DNA from 2 places in the Stenotrophomonas sp. LM091 genome. Region 2 is predicted to be linked to the other one. Evidence: riboswitches for the same ligand, from Rfam matches in the RefSeq annotation. Region 2 holds a riboswitch; the other holds the start of a gene.
What was found. Region 2 has a riboswitch for cobalamin ahead of metE (5-methyltetrahydropteroyltriglutamate--homocysteine S-methyltransferase). Riboswitches for the same ligand answer to the same signal wherever they lie in the genome.
Positions count from the first base shown of each region.

Region 1: linked by a shared signal. The riboswitch ahead of btuB (TonB-dependent vitamin B12 receptor) and the one ahead of metE (5-methyltetrahydropteroyltriglutamate--homocysteine S-methyltransferase) in region 2 are both predicted to bind cobalamin.

Region 1 is NZ_CP017483.1:2,689,361-2,699,414, reverse strand. It holds gene BIZ42_RS11770 (GAF domain-containing protein) at 117-599, shown strand; gene BIZ42_RS11765 (TfoX/Sxy family protein) at 596-967, shown strand; gene BIZ42_RS11760 (histidine phosphatase family protein) at 889-1,581, opposite strand; cobalamin riboswitch at 1,734-1,966, shown strand; gene btuB (TonB-dependent vitamin B12 receptor) at 2,087-3,928, shown strand; gene gph (phosphoglycolate phosphatase) at 4,038-4,688, opposite strand; gene BIZ42_RS11745 (LysR family transcriptional regulator) at 4,773-5,675, opposite strand; gene BIZ42_RS11740 (NAD(P)H-binding protein) at 5,772-6,410, shown strand; gene BIZ42_RS11735 (MBL fold metallo-hydrolase) at 6,527-7,441, shown strand; gene dinB (DNA polymerase IV) at 7,823-8,905, opposite strand; gene fabA (3-hydroxyacyl-[acyl-carrier-protein] dehydratase FabA) at 9,137-9,652, shown strand; gene fabB (beta-ketoacyl-ACP synthase I) at 9,652-10,054, shown strand, end outside.
Region 2 is NZ_CP017483.1:2,418,776-2,428,829, reverse strand. It holds gene BIZ42_RS10530 (anti-sigma factor) at 1-503, opposite strand, end outside; gene BIZ42_RS10525 (sigma-70 family RNA polymerase sigma factor) at 500-1,063, opposite strand; gene BIZ42_RS10520 (hypothetical protein) at 1,134-1,916, opposite strand; cobalamin riboswitch at 2,020-2,253, shown strand; gene metE (5-methyltetrahydropteroyltriglutamate--homocysteine S-methyltransferase) at 2,467-4,764, shown strand; gene BIZ42_RS10510 (epoxyqueuosine reductase QueH) at 4,835-5,524, shown strand; gene BIZ42_RS10505 (nicotinamidase) at 5,577-6,203, shown strand; gene purU (formyltetrahydrofolate deformylase) at 6,238-7,089, opposite strand; gene aceE (pyruvate dehydrogenase (acetyl-transferring), homodimeric type) at 7,165-9,837, opposite strand.

The DNA of each region.
Region 1 (10,054 bases), 270 kb from region 2:
AGACGACCAGGGCTGGAAACGCGTCATTATCCGCCGTCCCGGCAGCGCCGCGCTGCGGTCTGCTGCGTTCCGCCGGCCCCGGCGCAGGCGGGCGTGCGGCTTGGTAGACTGCGGCCATGTTCGATACCTCCACGCTTACCGGCAGCAAGCCGGAACAGTACGGCCAGCTGCTGGCCCAGGCCCGTGCCCTGGTGCATGGCGAGCGCGACCGCATCGCCAATGCGGCCAACCTGTCGGCGCTGGTCTACCACGCCCTGCCGCACCTGAACTGGGTCGGCTTCTACTTCTTCGATGGCAAGGAGCTGGTCGTCGGCCCGTTCCAGGGCCTGCCCGCCTGCGTGCGCATTCCGCTCGACAAGGGCGTGTGTGGCGCCGCCGCCTCGCAGCGGGTTACCCAGCGCATCGAAGACGTGGACGCCTTCCCGGGCCACATCGCCTGCGACTCGGCCTCGCGCTCGGAGCTGGTGGTGCCGCTGGTCCACAACGGCAACCTGGTCGGTGTATTCGATCTGGACAGCCCGTCGCTGGCGCGCTTCGACGCCGAGGACCAGGCCGGCCTTGAAGCGATCGCCGCCGTGTTCGTCGAGGCCCTGGGATGAGTGGCGCCAAGCTGCGCAACATCGGCCCGAAGAGCGCAGCATGGCTGCGCCAGGTCGGTCTGCGTACGCCGGAAGACCTGGTGGCGGTCGGCGCCGTGGGTGCCTTCGTCAAGGTGCGCCGTGCCGGCTTCAAGCCGAGCCTGAACCTGCTCTATTCGCTGGAAGGCGCGCTGCAGGACTGCCACTGGCAGGAACTGCCGGAAGCACGCCGCACCGTGCTGGTGGCCGAGTACGAGGCCATCATCGCCGAGCAGCCGCTGAAAAAGGCGCCGCCCGCGTCCGGCCCGGTCTACGACCGCACGGTCGAGCATCGCGACGATGAGGGCGATGAGGCACCGCCGTTCGAGAGCGACGACGAGCCTCGCTGATCCGCACGGACCGACGCATCGTCGGTCCTGCGCGCTTCATACCTGCTGCAGTTCCAGCAGCTCCCCCAGAGTTGATCGTCTTCGCGCTCCACGCGCAGCCGCAGCCGCGTGCCGTGGTCGATGCGCAGCGCCCAGCACATCGCCATCGGCAACCCGCAGACCTGCGACAGCACCATCCGCAGCGGCCCGCCATGACTGACGATCAGGGTCGGCACCGGGTCCGGATCATCCAGCAGCCGATGCAGCCCACGCGCGATGCGGCGCTCGAAGTGGCCCCAGCTTTCGCCGTGCGGCGGCGGGTTGGCGTGTGGGTCCAGATGGAACGCCGACAGCGCGTCCATCGGCAGCGCCTCCAGCGCGGCACCATCCCAGTCGCCGAAATCCAGCTCTTCCCATTCCTGGTCAGTGTCCACCCCCCGCCCGAGCGGGGCCGCCAGCGCTTCGGCGGTGCGCACGGCGCGCTGCCGCGGCGAGCACAGCACGCGCTCCCAGGACAGCGCCGCGTAGCGCGCGCACAGCGCGTCGGTGGCGCCCTCATGCAGCGGTGGATCGGTACGGCCATCGAGATGGTCGTCGCGGCCGGTGCTGGCGTGGCGGATCAGGTCGAGGATCATGCCGGGCCCCCTCTGCTGCCCGCTGCGGCCGGCCGGTGAGGGTCACGGGCGTCGGTACCGGGGTGCTGCAACCACGTCGGGGTCATGGAGATCACATCGAAAAAGCGAGGCGCATTCTAACCGGTGCGCTCCACCGGCCCGGCCGATGGCTTAGACTGCGCCCACTTTCAGGTGACCCGGGGCTGCAATGCCGCCGGGTTGAAACGGGAAGCCGGTGACGCGTCAGGCCTCGTGCCCCGCCGCCACTCCGGCGCTGCCCCCGCAACGGTAAGCGAGGAAACACCAGGCAACACGCCACTGTGCTCCGGCATGGGAAGGCGCCTGGCACGATGGCACCGCCATCGACCCGCAAGCCCGGAGACCGGCCTGGAAGACGACTGGTTGCGATGCGGCGGGCATGGCGGCGGCAAGCAGGCGCCTGCGCGTCCGCCCACCGTCGAACTCCCTGCAGCGCGATCATCCCCACCCCTTGCCGCGCGGGCGTGCGCGGTGCATGGAGTCATCGATGAAGCTGCAGATCCAAGTCCTTTCCCTGGCCGTGTTGTCGGCCCTGCCCCTGCTGGCGTCGGCCCAGGACGAGGCGACCGCGCTGGACCAGGTACTGGTCACCGCCACCCGCACCCCGATCGCCCTGCAGGACAGCATCTCGCCGGCCCAGGTGATCGACCGCGCCGAGATCGAGCGCAGCCAGGCACCGTCGCTGCAGGACCTGCTGCGCGGCCGGGCCGGCATCAACCTCAACAACAGCGGTGGCCTGGGCAAGCAGAGCTCGCTGTTCCTGCGCGGCACCAACTCGGCCCACACCCTGGTGCTGATCGACGGCGTGCGCATCAACACCGGTGACCTCGGCCTGGCCATGATCCAGGACCTTCCGCTGGCGCAGATCGAGCGCATCGAGATCGTGCGTGGCCCGCAGTCCAGCCTGTACGGCGCCGACGCGATCGGTGGCGTGATCCAGATCTTCACCCGCCGCAATGCCGGCCAGTTCGCCCCGCACCTGCAGCTCGGCGGCGGCAGCAACGGCCTGCGCGAGGCCAGCGGTGGCTTCGGTGGCAGTGGCGAGCGTGGCTGGTTCGGCACCGACATCGCCTACCAGCACACCGACGGCATCAACGCCTGCCGCGGCTCCGTCTCGCCGTTCGCCGGCTGTGGCGCCAATGAGCCCGACCGCGATGGCTACCGCAACCTGTCGATGAGCCTGCGCGGCGGCTATGCGCTGACCGATACGCTGAGCCTGGAAGGCACCGCGCTGCGCGCCGAAGGCGAGAACCACTACGACGGCTACTACAACTACTCCGAGACCCTGCAGCAGGTGCTCGGTGGCAAGCTGCGCTACACGCCCAGCGCGCGCTTCAACCTGACCGTCAATGTCGGCCGGGCCGACAACGAATCGGACAACTTCAACGGTGATACGTGGCTGGGCAACGCGCAGACCCACCGTGACAGCGCCTCGGTGCAGGCCGATATCGGCATCGCCGATGGCCAGCTGCTGAGCGCCGGCGTGGACTGGAGCCAGGACAACCTGGACGGCAGCAGTGCCGGCTATCTGGTCGACAGCCGCGACAACACCGGCGTGTTCGTGCAGTACCAGGGCCGCTTCGGCGCGCACCACCTGCAGGCCAGCGTGCGAAACGACGACAACGAGCAGTTCGGCAACCACACCACCGGCAGCCTCGGCTGGGGCCTGGAGCTGGGCAGCGGCTTCCGCCTCAACGCCAGCTACGGCACGGCGTTCAAGGCCCCGACCTTCAGCGACCTCTACGACCCGTGGAGCGGCGTGCCGACCCTGGACCCGGAAAAATCCAAGAGCGCGAACGTCGGCATTGCCCAGCAGGGCGACGGCTGGCGCTGGGGCCTGGACGTGTACGAAACGCGCATCGATGATCTGATCACGTACGACGCGACGACCTTCATGATGTCGCAGGTCGAGAAGGCCCGCATCCGCGGCGCCGAACTGACCGGTGCGATCACCGTGGCCGGGTTCGACCTCAATGCACAGCTCAGCCACACCGACCCGCGCAACCGCACCGACGGCAGCCCGCAGTTCGACAATTGGCTGGCCCGCCGCGCCCAGAACACCGCGCGCCTGGACGTGGATCGCCGCTTCGGTGACTTCCGCGCCGGCCTCACCGCCAACGGCGCCGGCAAGCGTTACGACGATGCGGCCAACACCGTGCGCCTGGGTGGCTATGGCACCGTGGACCTGCGCCTGGAATACGCGCTGAGCCGCGACTGGTCGGTACTGGGCCGCGTCAGCAATGTGTTCGACCGCGATTACGAAACCGTTGCCTGGTACAACCAGCCGGGCCGCGAGTACCGCCTGAGCGTGCGTTACCAGCCGAAATAAGCGCACGGGACGGCGGCACCGCTGCCGTCCCGCCCTCGGCAGCTGCCGACCATTGGTCGGCACAACCATTGAACCTGGTAGGTGCCGACCGTTGGTCGGCACACGCGCATTAGAGCGCCAGCAGTTCCCGCAGATCGTCCATCACCGCCACCGCCGCGACGTTGTTTAGATCGAGCCCGCGCGGATACCCATAGCGCACCAGCGCTACCGGCATGCCTGCATCCACCGCGGCGCGGTAATCGGTGATCGAATCGCCCACCATCAGGGCCGCCTCGACGGCCACCTCGAAGTGCGCCGCGATATGCCGCAACGGCGCACCACTGGGCTTGCGTTCCGGCAGCGAATCTCCGCCCAGCACCAGCGCGAACTGATCCTGCAACCCGAAATGCTGCAGCAACGGCGCCACCAGCGCCGACGGCTTGTTGGTGCAGATCGCCAGCGTCACCGCGCGTTCGCGCAATGCGGCCAACGTGTCGGTCACACCATCAAACAGACGTGGGCTGCGCAACAGGCACGCCTCGTAGTGCCGCATGAAACCGGGCATCACCTTGTCCAGATCGACGGCGCTGCCAGCCGCATCGAATGCCTGCTCCACCAACCGGCGCACACCATCGCCGATCCAGGTCAGCACGGTGGCCTCGGGCACGCGCGGCAACTGCCAGTCCTCCAGCGTGCGGTTCAACGCCTCGGCGATATCGGCGGCGCTGTCCACCAGCGTGCCATCCAGATCGAACACCACCAACGGATACGGGTAAGACAAGGCAATGCTCACTTCCACAGCAGGGAAGGGCCATTGTACGGAGGTGCGTGTGTGATGCCGATGCACGCCCGGGTAGCGCCGCGTTTACAGCTGCGCCAGGAATTCCGGGCTGGCAAAACGTTCCACCAGGAAATCCAGGAAGCTGCGCATGATCGTCGGCAGCTGCCGGCGTGACGCATATACCGCGTGGATACCCAAGCCTTCCACTTCGTAATCAGGCAGCACCTCGATCAGCTCGCCACTGCGCAGCAACGGGGCGATCTGGTACGTCGGCAACATCGCGATGCCGGCGCCGGCACGTACCGCTTCGAGCAGCAGCGACGCTTCATTGGCACTAATGTTGCCGCCCACCACCACCGCGATCTTCCGTCCGTCGCGTTGCAGGTGCCACACGCTCTTGCCGACATAGTGGTGCGTCAGGCAGTTGTGCGCGGCCAGTGCATCGGCGGTGGTCGGCGTGCCGTGCTCGGTCAGGTACGACGGCGCCGCGCACAGCACCGAACGGCAGGGCGCCAACGGCCGCGCGATCAGACTCGGATCGATCGCGCGCGAAATGCGCACCGCGATGTCCACGCGCTCTTCGACCAGATTCACCACCCGATCCACCAGCAGCAGTTCCACGCGCGTGAGCGGATGCCGCTTGACGAACGCCGCCACCGCCGCCGCCAGGTGGATCTGCCCGAAGGAGACACTCGCGGTGACCCGCAGCAGCCCGTGCGGCTCGGGGTTGTCCGCGGCCAGCTCACCGCGCAGCTCATCACCGATCGCCAGCATCTGCCGGAACCGCAGCAGCGCGGCCTCGCCCGGGCCGGTCAAACTGATCCGGCGCGTGGTCCGGTGCAGCAGCCGCGCGCCCAGCCAGCGCTCCACCTCGGCCAGATAACGGGTCACCATCGCCCGCGACATCTCCAGTGCCTCCGCCGCTGCGGTCAGGCTGCCGCGCTCGGCGACCTCGACGAACACGTTCATGGCGGTCATCCGGTCCATTTGATCGATCCGTGCAACAAATTAGGCCGTTATACGCGGTTTTTCGTTCGATTCCAGAGGCATACGCTGGCCTTCCTTCCTAAACGGACATCCCCCATGAAAATCGCGCTTGTTGGTGCCACCGGCAACATCGGCCGTGAAATCGCCCGCCAGGCCCTCGCCCGCGGCCACCAGGTCACCGCCATCGTGCGCCGCGAGACCGACCTGCCGGCCGAACTGGAGGGCGCCCAGCTGGCCGTCGCCGCGCTGGACGATACCGATGCCCTGGCAGCCGTGATCGCCGGCCACGACGTGCTGGCCAGCGCCTTCGGCCCGCGCCCGGGTGATGCGCCGAGCACCGTGACCACCACCAGCGCCGCACTGGTCAAGGCAGCCCGCCAGGCCGGCGTACCGCGCTTCATCATGGTCGGCGGTGCCGGTAGCCTGGAAGTCGCCCCGGGCGTGCAACTGGTGGACACCGAGGGCTTCCCGGATGCCTACAAGCCGGTCGCCCTGGCCGCGCGCGAGACGCTGAAGCAGCTGCAGGCCGTCGACGACCTGGACTGGACCTTCTACTCGCCCGCCGCCGAGATCGGCCCCGGCCCGCAGCGCGGCGGCTTCCGCACCCAGGCGAAGAATTTCCTGGTCGGTGCCGACGGCCACAGCCGGATCAGCTACGCCGACTACGCCGACGCCTTCGTCAGCGAGATCGAAACCCCGCAGTACGTGCGGCAGATCGCCACGGTTGCGTACTGACCAGGCCGCCGATGTGAAGCAGCCGACCAACGGTCGGCTCTACCGGCCCCGGGGTGATGCCGGGGCCGTATCGCCCCGGGGTCATGTCGGGGCCGCACTACACAGGACTTCTTGAAATGCCGAACGTTTCCCGCACCACCCTGGCCCTGGCGTTGGCGCTCGGTACCGCGCTCACCGTCAGCCCACCGGCCATCAGCCACGCCGCTGCGGCCACCGCCGAAGCCCACGCGCTGCAGGTGCAGCCCTACCACCCCGGCGACGAGGCGCTGTTTTCGGTCGCGTCCACCCTGATCACCGGCCGCCACGACGCCATCCTGGTCGACGCCCAGTTCGCCGCATCCGACGCCGCCCAGCTGGTGCAGCGCATCCGCGCCTCCGGCAAACGGCTGACCACGATCTACATCAGCCACGGCGACCCCGACTACTACTTCGGCCTGGCCACCCTGCAGGAGGCCTTCCCCGGCGCCCAAGTCCTCGCCACCCCCGCAACCGTTGCCCACATCAACGCCACCCAGGCCGCCAAACTCGCGTACTGGGGCCCGCAGATGGGTGCAGGCAAACCCACCCGCATCGTCATCCCCGAACCCCTCGACGGCGACACCCTCACCCTCGAAGGCCAACCGATCAGGATCATCGGCCTCACCGGTCCCACCCCGGACCGCACCGTTCTGTGGATCCCCGCCCTGCGCACCATCCTCGGCGGCATCCCGATCGTCGCCGGCGAACACGTCTGGATGGCCGACACCCAAAGCGCGCAATCGCACGCGCACTGGCTGCAGACACTGGCCACCCTCAAAGCCCTGAAACCCACCCGCGTCATCCCGGGCCACTACGCAGCCGATGCCGCCCTGGACATCAGCGCCGTGGATTTCACCGCCGACTACATCCGCGCCTTCGACGAAGAAACGGCACGCAGCAACGACGCCAACGCACTGATTGCCGCGATGAAAAAACGCTATCCGACCCTGGCCGGCGAGAGCTCGCTGGAGCTGAGCGCGAAAGTAGCCAAGGGTGAAATGCAGTGGCCGTAAGGGCGCATTCGTAGAAGCCCAACGTCATTGCGCACATTGAAAAGCGCGACGCGTTTCCTCTCTGCGCACCGACCCAGTGTCGGAGGGACGGCGCGGGTGGGGTATCGGGACCGTGTGTTGCCATGGATGGCAACACACGAGCTTACATGGGTGAAGGCGCATTGCTTGCGAGGCACTGCCTCGCATGCGACTGAACGCACAGCCGCCAGCGGCTGGGCCGGGCCGCGGAGCGGGACTTGCAGCGGGTCCCGCTACCCCACCCGCGTCGTCCCAAACCCTCATCACCTGAACACCAGCGCATCCGCCGTTGACGTTGGCGTTAGCGTTAGCGTTGGGGTCAACGCTGATATCGATCTTGAAAAAGGCCAAAAAAACGACCAACTACACATCGCCAAGGTGATCAAACAACCCCGGCTGGCGCACCACCTCCCGCTCCCGGAATCCCCCCAACCCCACCCCCACCAACCGATACCGCGTCTCCAGCGGCAGCTCCACCCGCGCCCGCAACCCCAGCGCAATATCCCGCAGTTCCTCCATCGAATCCGGCGGCGACTCCGGCGTGAAACTGCGCGTAATGATCCGGAACTGCGAGGTCTTCAACTTCAACACCACCGTATGCCCCACCCGGTCGGTCTTGCGCGTCGCCTGCCACGTCTTCTCCGCCAACTGCACGATCGCCGGCGCCAGATCCTCCAGCAGCAGATCCTCCGCGAACGTGTCTTCCGACGAAATCGACTGCACCGGCTGATCCGGCTCCACCGGTCGCTCATCGATGCCGCGCGCACGATTGAACAAGCGCCCGCCGAACGTACCGAAGCGCGCCTCCAGTTCCTCCAGCGGCAGCGAACGCAGATCGCCCACCGTGGCGATGCCCAGCTCGGCCAGCTTGGCCGCCATCACCTTGCCCACGCCTGGCACGCGGTTCACCGGCAACGGCGTCAGGAACTGCTCGATGCGATGCGGCGGCACCACGAACTGCCCATCCGGCTTGCGCCAATCCGAGGCGATCTTGGCCAGGAACTTGTTCGGCGCGATCCCCGCCGACGCCGTCAGCTGCGTCTCCTCGCGGATCTGCGCGCGGATGATCTGCGCGATCTCCGTTGCCACCGTCATGCCGCCCTTGTGCTCGGTCACATCCAGATACGCCTCATCCAGCGAGAGCGGTTCCACCAGCTCCGTATGCCGCAGGAAAATCTCGCGCACCTGGCGCGACACCGCCTTGTAACGGACGAAATCCGGGGGCACGAACACCGCATCCGGACACAGCCGCTCCGCGCGTACCGCAGGCATCGCCGAGCGCACGCCGAACACGCGTGCTTCGTAGGAGGCCGCGCACACCACCGAGCGCATGCCGCGCCACGCCACCACCACCGGTTTGCCCCGCAACGTTGGATCGTCGCGCTGCTCCACGGACGCGTAAAACGCATCCATGTCGACGTGAATGATCTTGCGGGGGCGGGACACGGTCGTCGGTACTCGAATTCAGATGAACAAGATTACAGCCACACGCTGCAGTATGGTTGTTGGATAACAACAACATGCGTTTTTGAACCTGAAAACACTACGGCGGCGTACGGTTAAAACGTTTGATTGAATCACTTTTCCTCATGCACTCTTGAGCACTTGCTTCATGCAAGAGCAGTCGACCTGTGGTCGGCTCACCCCGACGACAACTTCTTCAGGATTGCGTTTTCCATGACTCGTCTCAACGCGTTCTCGCGCGACCAGCTGCTGGCCAGCGCCCGCGGTGAACTGTTCGGCCCGGGCAGCGGTCGCCTGCCCAATGATCCGATGCTGATGTTCGATCGCATCACCGATATCCGCGAGGACGGCGGCCCGCACGGCAAAGGCATGGTACGCGCCGAACTGGATATCCGCCCTGACCTGTGGTTCTTCGACTGCCATTTCCTCGGCGACCCGGTCATGCCCGGCTGCCTCGGCCTGGATGCCATGTGGCAGCTGACCGGCTTCTTCCTGACTTGGATCGGTGCGCCCGGCCGTGGCCGCGCCCTGGGTTGCGGTGAAGTGAAGTTCACCGGGCAGGTGCTGCCCAACGCCAAGCTGGTCACTTACGAAATCGATATCTCGCGCGTCATCAACCGCAAGCTGGTGATGGCCCAGTCCGACGCCCGCATGCTCGTCGATGGCCGCGAAATCTACGCTGCCAAAGACCTGCGTGTAGGTCTGTTCACTTCCACTGAGAACTTCTGATGCGTCGCGTCGTCATTACCGGAATGGGCATCACCTCGTGCCTGGGCAACGATCTGGACACCGTGTCCTCGGCACTGCGTGAAGGCCGCGCCGGCATCCGCCACCTGCCCGACCACGCCGAAGCCGGCCTGCGCAGCCACGTCGGCGGCAACATCGAACTGGACCTGGATGCGCAGATCGACCGCAAGGTGAAGCGCTTCATGAGCGATGCCTCGGCCTACGCCTACATCGCCATGCGCGACGCCATCGCCGATGCCGGCCTGGACGAGGCGCAGGTCGCCAACCCGCGTACTGGCCTGATCGCCGGCTCCGGTGGCGGCTCCAGCCAGTGGCAGGTGGAATCGGCCGATATCCTGCGCGCCCGTGGCGTGCGCAAGGTCGGCCCGTACATGGTGCCGCGCA
Region 2 (10,054 bases):
ACCGAGGCCAGCCAGCCCGGGGTGCCATCGTCGTGCAGCAGCGGCGTGACCGGCCTGGTGGCCTGCTCCGGCTCGGTCGGCGTCGGCGGCGTGGTGGGTGTGACCGCGACCGGCGTGGACACCGGTGCGGTCGGCGCCAGGTCACGGCGGCTGAACACTGCCACCAGTGCAAGCGCGGCCGCCAACGCGGTCATGCCCTGCCAGAACCCGGTGCGCTGCCAAAGGCGCGGGGAGCCGGCCGATGCGGCAGGCCAGCCCAGCGAGGTGCGGATGCGTGGCCACAGATGCGCAGGCACCGGTTCACTGCCGAGCGATGCGAGCAGGGGCGCGAGGCGGTTCTCCCACTGCGTCACCAACCGTGCAAAGCCGGGATCGCTGGCGATGCGCCGTTCGGCGCCGGCGCGCTGGGCGGCATCGAGCACCCCAAGCACGTACTCGCCGGCCAGGATGTCGGCGCTCGGCGGCTCGTCGCCATGCAGATCAGGGAGGTCGCGGACGTTCATCGTTCCAGGCACACGCGAAGTTGGCCCAGCCCGCGGCGGATCCAGCTTTTCACCGAGCCCAGCGGCGAGCCGATGCGGCGCGCCAGTTCTTCATAGCTGGCGCCTTCCAGGAAGGCCAGCCGGATCAGCGAGCGACGGCGCGGCTCCAGCGTATCCAGGCAGTGTTGCAGGCGCTCGTGGTCGGACGCCTGCTCGGCCACCTGGGCCGGCTGCGGCGCGACATCTGGGAGTTCCTCGGCGACGGACAGATCATCCAGCGCGCGCGGCGGCGCGGCCCGCAGGCGGTCGATCGCGCGGTTGCGGGCCAGCATCGACAGCCAGGTCATGGCCGCCGCCTTGGCGCGGTCGAACTGCGCCGCCTTGTTCCAGACCGCGGTGAAGACCTCCTGCAGGACCTCTTCGGCATCCCCGCGGTCGCGCAGCACATGCAGGCAGATGGCGAACAGGCGGCCAGAGGCCAGCTGATAGACCGATTCGAACGCCTGGCGATCCCCGCCGGCGACCCGGGCAAGCAGTTCATCCAGGCGGTGTGATGCGGCGGCGGCGTCCAGCTCGGGCATTGCAGGCTCAATGTCGATAACGGGCGTATCGGCATCCTCGTTGCTCCCGGCGCCGTCTGCAAGGGGGCGATCAGGCACCGCATGTCTGCACCAGCGGCTGCGTCCGCGCGGCGGACAACTCGGCCGCAGGCGTGGCAACCGGTGCCGCCGGAAACTCGACCCGCACCTGCGGGTACCTGCCCTTCTCGTCACGGACGTTGCCGGTGCCGGTGAACTGCAGCAGGCGCTGGTCGGCGGTGGCGTAGACCAGCGTGACCGCCGGCACCGCGAAGCCGAACCAGGCGTCGAGCTTCATCTGCAGCTGCTCGGCCGGCTCGCCCTGCCAGCTCACCGCGCCGGTGCGCTGGAGTTTCAACGGCACCAGGCGCTGCCGACTGGGCAGCAGGAACTGGAAGGCCACGCTCTGCCCGGCCTGCAGCGCGGCCCAATGGCTGCGCACCGCCGCATCGAAACCGGCATCCACTACCGCCCCCGCAGGAAGGGTGATGGCGCGGCTGAAGGTGGGTGCCTGGGCGCTGGCGCGGACCGATACCTGGCGGTCGGCGGCACGGCCGCGCACGCCTTCCTGATATCCGTCGCGACCATCGTCCAGGGTGAAATCCGGCGTCTGCGGGCTGCCCTGCGGGGTCATCCACTTGCGCGCGAAGGGGCGCCCGTCACTGCAGCGGTACAGCACCAGGCGCGACTGTGCGCTCGCCGGCCCCTGCAGCCAATGGGTCTCGCGATACAGCAGGCGGCCATCGGCAGTGGCGTACGCGCGGCCTTCCTGGCGCTGCACGGTCTGATCGGCGGCACTTACGGGGGCGGCGCTCACCGACAGCAGCAGGATCAGGCAGGGCAAGGGCTGGCGCATGGGGGTCCAAACGGGCGGGCTTGCAGGGAGATACGCAGGCAGCGGTGGTTTGGATGCAGTGGGCGGATCGCGCAGACGACTTGACCATCGCTCCGCTTCGGCCTACCTTGTGCTCGCCGAAGGTATCCATCTCTTCATGCAGATGAAGGGATGGATTTAAACGGGAATCCGGTGAAGGCGCCTTGCGCGCCCATTCCGGAGCTGCCCCGCAGCGGTGAATGGAAACGACACCTGTCAACAGCACTGGGCCCCTGGGCCTGGGAAGCGGCAGGGAGTAGGTGGGCGCCCGCGCCCGTGTCCATCAGCCCGAATACCGGCCCCGGCCGGGGGACACGACCGTCCCCTGATTCGACCTGGAACGTCCGCGGGGAGGTTGCCGGGGCCTGCCGCCCTGCCGTCTGCATGGCGCTGCCCCCGTGCGTCCGCTTCACGGCATCCGGTTCGCCCGCGGGGGCGAAGGTCGCTGGCGGGGCGGAACGGGCTGCAAGGCCCCGGACGGCGCGCGGTTCCTTCGTTCCTCAATGCCCCTACGCAATGAGGACACGTTCCAATGACCACTGTTACCAACCTGGGTTTCCCGCGCATCGGTGCCAAGCGCGAACTCAAGCGCGCGCTGGAAGCCTTCTGGTCCGGCGAGAGCAGCGCCGCGTCGCTGCAGGACACCGCGGCCGAGCTGCGCGAGCGCCACTGGCAGCTGCAGCGCGAGGCCGGCGTGGATGTGCCACCGAGCAACGATTTCAGCCTGTATGACCAGGTGCTCGATGCCGCCTTCCTGTTCGATGCGATCCCGTCCCGTTATCGCGCGCTCGCCGATGCCGAACCGCTGAGCGGCTACTTCGCGATGGCGCGTGGCCTGCAGCGCGATGGCATCGACCTGCATGCGCTGGAAATGACCAAGTGGTTCGACACCAACTACCACTACCTGGTGCCGGAACTGCAGGCCGGCCAGGCCTTCACGGTGCGCGGCGACAAGCCGCTGGCCGAATACCGCCAGGCCAAGGCGCTGGGGATCGAAACCCGGCCGGTGCTGATCGGGCCGGTCACCTTCCTGCGGTTGTCCAAGACCACCGATGGCAGCAACGCGCTGGATCTGCTCGATGCGCTGCTGCCGGTGTACGTGCAGCTGCTCGGCGAACTCAAGGCGGCCGGCGCGGCGTGGGTGCAGCTGGATGAGCCACTGCTGGTGCAGGACCTGGACGAGGCCACGCGCGCCGCGTTCGAACATGCCTATGCGGTACTGGCGCAGGCCGCGCGCCCCAAGGTGCTGGTGGCGACCTACTTTGGTGCGTTGGAGGACAACCTCGCGCTGGCCGCGGCGTTGCCGGTCGATGGCCTGCATGTGGACCTGGTGCGCGCACCGGAACAGCTCGATGCGGTGATCAAGGCGCTGCCGGCCGGCCGCGTGCTCTCGGCCGGCCTGGTCAACGGCCGCAACATCTGGCGCACCCACCTGGACAACGCGCTGGTGCTGGCGCGATACGCCCACGGCCATGTAGGCAGCGATGCGCTGTGGCTGGCGCCATCGTGTTCGCTGCTGCACACCCCGGTCGATCTGGACCACGAAAAGAAGCTGGACGACGAACTGCGCAGCTGGCTGGCGTTCTCCAGGCAGAAGCTCGGCGAGCTGCGCGTGCTGGCCGATGCGATCGATGCACCGGCGCGTGCCGAAGCGCCGCTCGCCCATTCGCGCGAGTGCATCGAATCGCGCCGTCGTTCGCCACGCGTGCACAACCCGGCCGTCGCCGCCCGCCTGGCCGCGCTGACCCCGGCCGATGCGCAGCGCCACAGCCGCTATCCGCAGCGCCACCTGGCCCAGGCCGCGGCGCTGAAGCTGCCGCGCTTCCCGACCACCACCATCGGCTCGTTCCCGCAGACACTGGAAGTACGTGAGGCGCGTGCCCGCAACAAGTCCGGCAAGCTGTCCGATGCGGATTACGATGCGTTCCTGGCCACCCAGACCGAACACTGCGTGCGCGTGCAGGAGCAGATCGGGCTGGACGTGCTGGTGCACGGCGAGTTCGAGCGCAACGACATGGTCGAGTACTTCGGCGAGCAGCTCGATGGCTTCGCCTTCACCAAGAATGGTTGGGTGCAGAGCTACGGCTCGCGCTGCGTGAAGCCGCCGGTGATCTTCGGCGATGTGACGCGCCCGCAGCCGATGACCGTGCGCTGGTCGCAGTACGCGCAGTCGCTCACCCAGCGGCCGATGAAGGGCATGCTGACCGGCCCGGTGACGGTGCTGCAGTGGTCGTTCGTGCGCGATGACCAGTCCCGTGCGGACACCTGCCGGCAGATCGCGCTGGCCCTGCGCGATGAAGTGACCGACCTGGAGGCCGCCGGCATCGGCGTGATCCAGATCGACGAGCCGGCGATCCGCGAAGGCCTGCCGCTGCGTCGTGCGCAGTGGCGCGACTACCTGGACTGGGCGGTGGAAGCGTTCCGGATCAGTGCCAGCGGCGTGCGCGATGCGACCCAGATCCACACCCACATGTGCTACTCCGAGTTCAACGACATCATCCACTCGGTGGCCGCCATGGATGCGGACGTGATCTCGATCGAGACCTCGCGCTCGCGCATGGAACTGCTCGATGCCTTCGTGCGCTTCCAGTATCCCAACGAGATCGGCCCGGGCGTGTATGACATCCATTCCCCGCGCGTACCGGACAAGGCCGAGATGCTGGCCCTGCTGCGCAAGGCCGCCGAAGTGCTGCGCCCGGAGCAGATCTGGGTCAACCCGGACTGCGGCCTGAAGACCCGTGGCTGGCCGGAAACCCGCGCGGCGCTGGAAGCGCTGGTGGCCGCCGCGCGTGAACTGCGCGAGGAAACGGCAGACGCCAACGCCGCGTGATCGCCTCTTTGTAGACCGCCCCAAGGACCCCATCGCCGCCGTTGCCGGCGGTGGGGTCGACGAGAAACGCATGAACCTGCATGACCTGACACCGATCGACCGACCCACCCTGTCCCTGCCCGACGGGCACACCAGACTGTTGCTGCATTCGTGCTGCGCACCGTGCTCGGGCGAGGTGATGGAAGCGATCACCGCTTCCGGCATCGATTACACGATCTTCTTCTACAACCCCAACATCCACCCGGCGAAGGAATACGAACTGCGCAAACAGGAGAACATCCGCTTCGCCGAGAAACATGGCGTGCCGTTCGTCGACGCCGACTACGACACCGACAACTGGTTCTCGCGTGCGCGCGGCATGGAGAACGAGCCCGAGCGCGGCATCCGCTGCACGATGTGCTTCGACATGCGCTTCGTGCGCACCGCGCTGTACGCGCATGAGAACGGCTTTGCGGTGATCAGCAGCTCGCTGGGCATCTCGCGCTGGAAGGACATGAACCAGATCAACGACTGCGGCCACCGCGCCGCCGCACACTATCCGGGTATCCAGTACTGGGACTACAACTGGCGCAAGGGCGGCGGTGCCGCGCGGATGGTGGAGATCAGCAAGCGCGAGCAGTTCTACCAGCAGGAGTACTGCGGCTGCGTGTACTCGCTGCGCGACGCCAACCGCCACCGCCGCGAGACCGGCCGCGAGCGCATCAAACTGGGCGTGCTGTACTACGGCGATGGCACCTCCCGGCAGGGCGACGCCGACTGACCGCTGCGGGGGCGTCGGCTAGACTGGGCGCCCCCACCGTTGTGAAGCCGCCATGAGCCGTTACCCCGCCGATGTCGCCCTGGTCGTGATCGACCTGCAGCCGGATTTCATGCCCGGTGGTGCGCTGGCCTGCGTGGACGGCGATGCGATCGTGCCGGACATTGCGGCGCTGCTGGCCGAACGCCGTTACGGCACCGTGGTGGCGACCCAGGACTGGCACCCGGCCGACCACGCCTCCTTCGCCAGCCAGCACCCGGGCCACCTCCCGTTCGAGGCGATCCTGCTGCACGCGCAGCCGCAGACCCTGTGGCCGGACCACTGCGTGCAGGGCAGCGCCGGTGCCGTGCTGCACCCGGGCGTGGACTGGACGGTGGCTGACCTGATCCTGCGCAAGGGCACCCGCCGCGCGGTGGACTCGTACAGTGCCTTCCGTGAGAACCACGGTCCCGACGGGACCCGCCCGGCCACCGGCCTGGCCGGCTGGCTGCATGAGCGCGGCATCCGCGAGGTGCATGTGTGCGGCCTGGCGCGCGATTACTGCGTGCTGTGGAGCGCCCAGGACGCGGTGAAGTCCGGCTTCCGGGTCAAATTCCATTGGGACCTGACCCGACCGGTGACCGACGCCAACGATGGGATGGTGCGCGAGACGTTGGCGAAGGCGAAGATCGCGGTGGTCTGACGGGCGGCACCGGCACCGGCGCCGGCGCCGCAGTTCAGCGGAACACGACGGTGCGATGTCCGTTGCGCAGGATGCGGTGCTCCACATGCCGGCGTACCGCGCGTGCCAGCACCTGCGATTCGGTATCGCTGCCCAGCCGCACCAGATCGCGCGGCGTCATCGCATGGTCCACGCGCGCCACGTCCTGTTCGATGATCGGGCCTTCGTCCAGATCCGGGGTCACGTAGTGCGCGGTCGCACCGATGATCTTGACCCCGCGCGCGTGCGCCTGGTGATACGGCTGGGCGCCCTTGAAGCTGGGCAGGAAGCTGTGGTGGATGTTGATCGCACGCCCGGCCAGCGCCTCGCACAGGCGCGGCGACAGAATCTGCATGTAGCGCGCCAGCACCACCAGGTCGATCTGCTCGCGCTCGACCAGGTCGATGATCTGCTGCTCCTGCACGGCGCGGTTGTCCGCGTTGACCGGCAGGTGATGGAACGGCACGCCGTACGAGCCGGCCAGCGCGGCGAAGTCCTCGTGATTGGAGGCCACCGCCGCGATGTCCACCTGCAGCTGCCGGCTGTGCGCACGGAACAGCAGGTCATTGAGGCAATGCCCCTGCCTGCTCACCAGCACCAGCAGCCGTGCCCGGCGGCGGGCATCATGCAGCTGCCAGTCCATGCCGAACTCGGCGGCCAGCGTGGCCATGCGGGCTTCCACGTCGCCCAGTGACTGATCGGCGGCCCGATCGAAGTGCACGCGCAGGAAGAACCGGCCGCTCTCGTCGTCGCCGAACTGCTGGGCATCGAGGATGTTGCAGCCCAGCTCGAACAACAGGCCGGACACACGGTAGACGATCCCGGTACGGTCCGGGCATGACAGGGTGAGGATGGAATCGGGGCGCATCCGGCCAGTGTAAGCGAGCACCGCCGGGCTGCGGTCGATGCTCTCAGATGCAACCAAGGGTGCCCGTGCCAGCAGTTACACCGCCGTCGGGTCCACCTTTTCCACATCGATCCCGTACCGGTCGATCGCCACCTGCAGCTGGGCACGTTCGATCCGGCCCTCATCGGCCAGCGACTTGAGCGCGGCAAGGACGATGAAGTGGCGGTCGACTTCAAAGAACGTACGCAGTGACTCGCGCGTGTCCGAGCGGCCGAAGCCATCAGTGCCCAGGGCGGTGAAGCGGCGGCCGTCGATGAAGGGACGGATCTGGTCGCCGACGATCTTCATGTAGTCGGTGGCCACGATCACCGGGCCGGGGTGCGCGGCCAGGCACTGTTGCACGTACGGCACCCGCGGTTCCTGCACCGGATGCAGCAGGTTCCAGCGCTCGACCGCCAGGCCATCGCGGCGCAGCTCGGTGAGGCTGGTGGCGCTCCACACATCGCTGGCGATGCCGAAATCCTGCTGCAGCAGCGACGCCGCGGCTTCCACTTCGCGCAGGATCGCGCCGCTGCCCATCAGCTGCACGCGCAGCGCAGGGTCGCTGTCGGCGGCGGCAGGGTGCAGCAGGTACAGGCCCTTGAGGATGCCCGCTTCACTGCCTTCGGGCAGTGCCGGGTGCGGATAGGCCTCGTTGAGCACGGTGATGTAGTAGTAGATGTCTTCCTGGTCCACGTACATCCGGCGCAGGCCGTCCTGGATGATCACCGCCAGTTCGAAGTTGTAGGTGGGATCGAAGGAGACGCAGCTGGGGATCACCGAGGACAGCACATGGCTGTGGCCGTCGTCGTGCTGCAGCCCCTCGCCCATCAGCGTGGTACGCCCGGAGGTGGCACCGAGCAGGAAGCCGCGGGTGCGCGCATCGGCAGCCGCCCAGGCCAGGTCGCCCACGCGCTGCAGGCCGAACATCGAATAGAAGATGTAGAACGGAATCGTGGCCAGGCCGTGGTTGCTGTAGGCCGTGCCGGCGGCGATCCATGAGCAGATCGCACCGGATTCGTTGATGCCTTCCTGCAGGATCTGGCCGTCCTTGGCTTCCTTGTAGTAGCTCAGCTGGCCGGCGTCCTGAGGGGTGTACAACTGGCCGAGGTAGGAGTGGATGCCGATCTGGCGGAACAGGCCTTCCATGCCGAACGTGCGTGATTCATCGGGCACGATGGGGATGATCAGCTTGCCCAGTTCGGGGTCCTTGAGCAGCGTGGTGAGGATGCGCACGAAGCCCATCGTGGTGGACTGGCCGCGTTCGCCACTGCCCTGCAGCTGGGTGGCGAAGGCCGACAGCGCCGGCACCGGCAACGGATCGACGTGGGTCAGGCGCGCCGGCAGCTGGCCGCCCTGGGCCTGGCGGCGCTGCGCGAAGTAACGCGCTTCGGCGCTGCCCGGCGCCGGGCGCAGGTAGGGCATCTCCTCCAGCTGGTCGTCACTGACCGGCAGATCAAACCGATCACGGAACGCACGCACGGCATCGGCGCTCATCTTCTTGAGCTGGTGGTTGATATTCTGGCCTTCACCGGCCTCGCCCATGCCGAAGCCCTTGACCGTCTTGGCCAGGATCACGCTTGGCCGGCCGTTGCCGGCGACCGCCTGCGCGTAGGCGGCGTAGACCTTCTGCGGATCGTGACCGCCGCGCGCGAGCGCCCAGATCTCGTCATCGCTCAGGTCCGCGACCAGCGCCAGCAACTCGGGATACTTGCCGAAGAAATGCTCGCGCACATAGGCACCGTTCTGCGACTTGAAGGTCTGGTAGTCGCCATCCACGCATTCCATCATCCGCTGGCGCAGCAGGCCGGTGCTGTCCTTGGCCAGCAGCGCGTCCCAGCCACCGCCCCAGATCACCTTGATGACGTTCCAGCCGGCGGCGCGGAAGGTGCCTTCCAGTTCCTGGATCACCTTGGCGTTGCCGCGCACCGGGCCGTCCAGCCGCTGCAGATTGCAGTTCACCACGAACACCAGGTTGTCCAGGCGTTCGCGCCCGGCCACGGAAATGGCGGCCAGCGATTCGGGCTGGTCCATTTCGCCATCACCCAGGAAGGCCCAGACCTTGCGGCCCTGGTGCTCCTTCAACCCGCGGTATTCCAGATAGCGCATGTAGCGCGCCTGGTAGGCGGCGGTGAGCGGCCCCAGCCCCATCGAGACCGTGGGGAACTGCCAGAAGTCCGGCATCAGGCGCGGGTGCGGATACGAGGACAGGCCATCACGGTCGGATTCGCGGCGGAAGTTGTCCATCCGTTCCGGTGCGATGCGGCCTTCGACGAACGCACGGCCGTAGATGCCCGGCGCCGAGTGGCCCTGGATGTAGATCATGTCGCCGTCGAAGCTGTCGGTGCGGCCGCGGAAGAAGTGATCGAAGCCGACGTCGTACAGCACCGCTGCGGACTGATACGTGGCGATGTGGCCGCCCACGTTGGAGTGCTTGCCGGCGCGCAGCACCATCACCATCGCGTTCCAGCGGATCATCGCGTTGAGCCGGCGCTCGATGCCGAGGTCGCCCGGGTAGGCCGGCTGGCGTTCCACGGGAATGGTGTTGGTGTAGGCGGTCCACACGCGGCCATGCAGGTCGCCATGGCGGGCCGTGTCCAGCTCGGTCAGCTGGTCCATCAGGTAATGCGCGCGCTGGCGGCCGGCGGCGTGGATGACCGCCTCCAGCGACTCACGCCATTCCTGGGTTTCCTGCGGGTCGGTATCGAGGGGGGCGAGCGCTGGGTTCATGTCCATCTCCGGGGAAGGCTGCCAGGCCGTGCGCAGGACGCGACGGCAGCGGGGGCGGCACAACGCGGAAGCGGCGTCGCCCAGGCTGCGGAGCCGGGCGAGCAGGCAACCTGGCGGTTGCGGGACAGGCACGATAAGCAGGCCCCAGCGGGGCGGGTAGACCGGATGGGCTTGGCGCTTTATAAAGAAATTCTTTCCAATGGAGCGCGAGAATGGC